DNA from 2 places in the Pseudoalteromonas carrageenovora IAM 12662 genome. Region 1 is predicted to be linked to the other one. Evidence: predicted binding sites of a transcription regulator. Region 1 holds the regulator's gene; the other holds the start of a gene.
The links. The regulator MetJ, encoded in region 1, represses methionine synthesis genes. The targets are predictions, from matches to a motif close to TAGACGTCTAGACGTCTA.

Region 1 (3,179 bases):
ATCAGCAACTAAGTCGTTTATATCTTCAATACCTACCGAAATACGAATGAGCGTATCACCCACCCCCGCTTCTAAACGGGCTTTAGGCTCCATTCCTGCATGCGTCATCGTTGCAGGGTGGCAAATTAAGCTCTCTACGCCGCCTAGCGACTCTGCTAAGCTAAATGCCTCAAGGCTTGTTAAAAATGCCGCAGCGTCGTTAACATCGCCTTTAATATCAAAACTGACCATACCACCAAAGCCAAGTTGCTGAGCCTTTGCCAATGCATGTTGAGGGTGCGACTCAAGTCCTGGGTAGTAAACTTGGCTCACAAATTCAGAGCTTTCAAGGTACTTGGCAATTGCAAGTGCGTTTTCTTGATGCTGTCTTAAACGTACATTTAAAGTACGCAAGCCACGAAGCGTTAAATAGCTATCAAATGGTGCACCTGTAATACCAATGTTATTTGCCCACCAAGCTAACTCATCACCAAGCTCTTGTGTTGCAGCTATCACAGCGCCGCCCACAACATCAGAATGGCCATTGATATATTTAGTCGTCGAGTGAACAACAATATCTACACCAAATTTAATTGGGTTTTGCAGCGCAGGTGATAAAAACGTGTTATCTGCAGCAACAAGTGCCCCGCACTGCTTAGCTATATCAGTCACTGCTTTAATATCTGTTAAGCGCAGTACCGGGTTACTTGGTGTTTCAATCCATATTAATTTAGGTTTTATTGCTAAAATTTTATCTAAGTTTTCTTGCTTGGTTAAATCTAAAACTTCAAGCTTTAGTAATCCGCGTTTTTGCAAAGACGTAAATAAACGGTAGCTTCCACCATAACAATCATGTGGAATAACCAGTGTATCGTCATTATTTAATAACTGAGTCGCTAAATGCACGGCAGCCATGCCTGTGGCAGTAATAATACCGCGCGCACCACCTTCAAGTTCAGCCAATGTTTCAGCTAATATATCGCGATTGGGATTACCGCTGCGCCCATAATCGTACTGACGCTTAGTATCAAAGTCGGCAAACGAATACGTAGTCGATAAATAAATTGGCGGAACTACAGCGCCATGGTGTTTATCTGCATCTACGCCATTACGTACTGCAATAGTCGCTTTGTTTTTTTCGCTCATATTCGTCACCTGATTAATTTGGATGTTTAGACGTCTAAAAGAGTAAGTTATCCATTTTGATAAGTCAAAGCTTTTAAAGCTCTAGATGGCTAAAAATAACTAACTTATAAAACTTGAATGGGGCTATATTTACAATTACAGCCGGCTTATTAAGATAGATTGGTATCTATTATTTGACTATCTTTTTTAAATCGATAGAATTTCACGCATATTTACACGCTTTTTACGCCGTGTGAGAAATTAATAATCTGAGGCAACGATACATCTTATGGCTAAATGGAATGGTGAATATATTCACCCATACGCAGAACACGGGAAAAAATCAGAGCAAGTTAAAAAGATCACCGTTTCGATCCCGCTAAATGTATTAAAAGTTTTAACGGATGAGCGCACGCGCCGTCAAATAAATAACCTTCGCCATGCAACAAACAGTGAGTTGTTATGCGAAGCGTTTTTGCATGCATTTACAGGCCAGCCATTACCAAATGACGATGACTTACGCAAAGACAATGCAGAAAAAGTACCTGAAGAAGTTAAAAAGATAATGCAAGAAATGGGTTTAGAAGTGCCTATTTTAAACGAAGAATAAATCGTTACCTTTTTAATCAAAAACCTCAGCCATTGCTGAGGTTTTTTTGTTTTAGCATATACCTTTAAGCCATGTAATTTTCAGGTAAGTCAATTTGCGCAACACCCGATTCTACCGCAGCTACAGCTACAGCTTTAGCTATACGAGGTAGTAAACGCGGATCCATTGGCTTAGGAATAATGTACTGTGCACCAAATTCAAGCTTATCAACACCCGCAGCTTTTAATACTTCTGCTGGTACTGGCTCTTTAGCAATACTACGAATAGCTTCTACCGCAGCAATTTTCATTTCATCGTTAATAGCGCTTGCGCGCACATCTAGTGCACCACGAAAAATAAACGGAAAACATAAAACGTTGTTAACTTGATTAGGGTAGTCAGAGCGCCCCGTTGCCATAATTAAGTCGTTGCGTGCACCATGAGCAAGTGCAGGATCGATCTCAGGATCTGGGTTTGAACATGCAAACACCACAGGTTTTTCTGCCATTAGCTTTAAATCTTCAGCTGCTAGCAAGTTAGGGCCAGAAACGCCTACAAATACGTCAGCGTCTGCAATTACATCTTGTAAAGTACGTTTATCGGTATTGTTAGCAAACAGCTGCTTGTATTCGTTTAAGTCATCACGACGTGTATGAATAACACCCTTACGGTCCAACATATAAATATGCTCGCGAAGTGCGCCACACTTAATTAGCAGCTCCATACACGCAACGGCAGCAGCGCCTGCACCTAAACATACAATAATCGCATCTTCAATTGACTTACCCTGCACTTCTAGCGCGTTTAGCATGCCTGCAGCAGTCACAATAGCAGTACCGTGTTGATCATCATGAAAAACCGGAATACTACAGCGCTCTATTAATGCTTTTTCAATTTCAAAACACTCTGGTGCTTTAATATCTTCAAGGTTGATACCGCCAAAAGTATCAGCAATATTTGCAACCGTATTGATAAAATCTTCAGTGGTACGATGCTTAACTTCAATATCGATTGAATCAAGCCCAGCAAAACGTTTAAACAATAACGCTTTACCTTCCATTACAGGCTTAGATGCTAAAGGCCCTAAATTCCCTAGGCCTAAAATTGCAGTGCCATTAGTAATTACCGCAACCATATTACCTTTGCCGGTATATTTATAAGCATTAGCAGGGTCAGCAGCTATTTCACGAACGGGTTCGGCAACACCGGGGCTATACGCAAGCGCAAGATCTTGAACCGTTTCGGCGGGTTTGGTTAGTTCAATGCTAATTTTACCTGGTACTGGGTGTGAGTGATAATGTAGTGCTTGTTCACGAAAGTCTGACATAACGCGATGGTATCCTGCAATTTAAGTTAAAGTGAGAGGTGGTGTCTTGGGGTAAGATACCCTTATTATTTTTAAATTCCAAGCAATATCAGGTCTATCCTGTTATATGCTATATCCTTTAATTTTAAGAGGTTTTTCAGTAACTTTGCTGGATTATAT
Region 2 (3,179 bases), 1.3 Mb from region 1:
TCTACGTGGTGATGCTCTATAAACTCTTTATACAATCGTGGAATAGGTAGTGAATAAAACTCTAGTTTTATACCCTGCTTATCAGCAAACATTTCTAATAAATCACGGCTAAAACCATAGTAATCAAGTTTATTTGTACCGCTACCATCGTAGTAAGGAAGGTATTCTATATTTTCTACACCGACTACGTACTTCTCAATTGGCTGGGCTGCTACAAAGCTCGTAGTTATAGCTCCATAAATCAGCGCTATGTAGTTAAGCAATTTAATAATGATGTTCATCCTATTTTAAATTCTTAATTTAATTTATATATCATAGTCATGATTTGTTAAAGTTTTCCTATATAAATAGTAAAGCCCGATTAAATCGGGCTTTACTATTTATGTTTAGCTTTTATCACGTGGGATAAACTCAAGCACCGTTGCATTAATACAGTAACGGTCTGTGCCTCTTGGCCCTTCGCCTGGAAATAAATGCCCTAAATGAATACCTGTGCTTTTAGATTTAAGCTCAATGCGTGTCATACCCCAGCTACTATCATCGTGTTGAGTGACACTATTTTTAACAGGATTCTTGAATGAAAGCCAACCAGTGCCTGAGTTAAACCTATCGCGTGTATCAAATAGTGGCTCACCACTTAGCTTATCTACAAACGTGCCATCGGGTGTGTTTTTAAACTCTTTGTACTCTTTACAATAAGGTCTGTCTGTACGGGCATTAAAAGCAACCTTATAGGCATCACTATCGCCTAATTTAAATGCGCCTAATGCTTTATAAAACTCCTCTGGGCTTGCATAACCTTGACGACTGTATACTTCTTCACCATTTTCTAAAAAAAGTATGGTAGGCGTAGCCCACGTTGCCGATTTAATTTTTAAACCTTCAAGCTGATCTGCATGACGAAACGACATAGGCACTGTGCCTTTATAATCGTTAGCCACTGCTTTTTTAAACTTTTCACAGTATGGGCAGTACTCTCGTGAATCAAGAACAACAATTTGTTTGCCGGTTAAAAGCATGGCGTTATCAACTTTTTCAGTTGGTTTTTTATTAAAAACAACACCGGTAGAATGATCTGGGCAATAACCATTTGGGTTCTTTTCGAGATAATTTTGGTGATACTCTTCGGCTGATACAAACCCTTCAAGCGCTTTAATTTGAGTGGTTATGTTGCCATAACTAGCGGCAGTTAATAATTGCTGATACTGCGACTTAACTTGGTTTGCAATTTCGGCTTGTTTATCTGAAGTGGTTAAAATAACTGAGCGATACTGAGTACCGACATCGTTACCTTGGCGATTTATTTGCGTTGGATCGTGGCTTTCAAAGTAATTTTTAAGTAAATCCTCTGAGGAAATAATATTGCTGTTATACATAACTTGTACAACTTCAGCGTAATTATTTTCATCAAACCGGCGTGATTGATCAGTAATGTTATTATACGTTGCTTTAAAACCGCTTCCATCAGCATAACCCGACTCCGCATTAATCACGCCATTTAGCGCTTCGTAACGTTTTTCAGCTCCCCAAAAACACCCAGAGCCTAATACTATGGTTTCAACATGCGTTGTGGCTTCTAAATTACTGTGTTCTACTTTTTCCATCGATAAAGCAAAACTACCTGCGCTAAATATAATAGCTGCGCCCGATAAATATAATAAATGCTGGTGTTTCATAAAATGCCTCTTAAACATGTACGTGCTAAGTAAGACCTCCTTATCGTGTTTTTAATTTCATCTATACGTTTATAAGTAACCAGAGTTCAGGTTAGCTTGAAGAATTTATTTATGCCTATTCATTCATCGCAACACTATGAACTAATTAATTTATCTGTGTTAGCGTTAGAGCATGTTGTTTTAATCGGGTTATTTATGAGTCAAATCCCTTACATTTATGCATTAAGTAACAGCTCATTACTCTTTGATGCATCGCATTTAGAGCCAGATAACGTACTCTCCATCCAAAAGAAAATTTGGGCACTTACAGCACATTGTAAACAAAGCAGCGACTTTGCTGATGTAGTACCCGCGATGAACTCTCTTACCTTGTATTTAAAAAACGCTGAAAATTTAAATAAATGGCAAAAATCACTATTAGCAATTTGGGGCGACATTAAAAATGCGTCTTTTAAATCTCAGCATCATAAAATTAATACTGTTTATAACGGCAAAGATATAGCCTACGTTGCAAAATATAATAATTTAACCACTGAAGACGTTATTAGTATCCATAGTAAAACCCACTACCACGTTTTATTTTTAGGTTTTCAACCCGGATTTGCTTACTTACATGGACTTGATGAACGTTTGCAGACCCCTAGGCGCAGTGAGCCCCGCACAAAGGTACCAAAAGGGTCTGTTGCCATTGGTGCTGACAAAACAGCCATTTACCCAGCCGACACTCCTGGCGGTTGGCATATTATTGGACACACTAACACTTTATTATTTGATCATACTCTACAAACCCCATGCTTAATTAACCCAGGTGATACGCTTGAGTTTGTTCCGTGTAGTTTAAGCGAGGCTATTAAACATGATTAAAGTGATAAAACCGGGTGTTCAATTGAGCGTTCAAGATCTTGGTCGTACAGGTTATAGACACTTAGGGGTAAGTAAAACAGGCAGTTTAGATCCCTACTCACAAATTATTGCTAATCGTTTAATTAATAATAATGACAACGATGCAGTGCTTGAGATCACTGTTGGTTTATGCGAGTTGACGTTTTTATGCAGTACCGAAATAGCACTTCATGGTGCCGACTTACAAGCAAGCATTGATGGTGAACCAATTTACCCAGGCTGGAGTTATAACGTCAAAGCCAATCAAACTATGTGCTTTAATACAGGTCGCGCAGGCTTAAGAGCCTATTTAGCGGTTAAAGGTGGTATTAAAACACCGCTTATTATGGAGTCGCGCGCTACTGATTTAAATGCATGTTTTGGCGGGCTTAATGGCAATGCGCTTAGCGCAGGCGATATTTTACCTATAGACGAATACATTAATAATGACTTTAAACAAACAGGTGCGTTAACCCCTGCTAAACGGCAAATAATTAGGGTTCACTCAAGTCCACATAGCAACACCCTTGGTCAAGAAATTACAGATACTTTTGTAAATACACGCTTTAAGGTATCCCACAATAGTAACCGCATGGGAGTCAGGCTTGAAAACGCAGCCAA

Region 2: a site for MetJ is predicted at 1,739-1,756, ahead of msrA (peptide-methionine (S)-S-oxide reductase MsrA). Genes of this name have one in related genera too.

What each region holds. Positions count from the first base shown of each region.
Region 1 is NZ_LT965928.1:368,745-371,923, reverse strand. It holds partial or broken gene metB (cystathionine gamma-synthase) at 1-1,125, opposite strand, end outside; gene metJ (met regulon transcriptional regulator MetJ) at 1,394-1,714, shown strand; gene ALFOR1_RS01770 (malic enzyme-like NAD(P)-binding protein) at 1,779-3,020, opposite strand.
Region 2 is NZ_LT965928.1:1,718,189-1,721,367, reverse strand. It holds gene ALFOR1_RS07785 (type 2 periplasmic-binding domain-containing protein) at 1-281, opposite strand, end outside; gene msrA (peptide-methionine (S)-S-oxide reductase MsrA) at 387-1,676, opposite strand; gene pxpB (5-oxoprolinase subunit PxpB) at 1,872-2,540, shown strand; gene ALFOR1_RS07770 (5-oxoprolinase subunit C family protein) at 2,533-3,179, shown strand, end outside.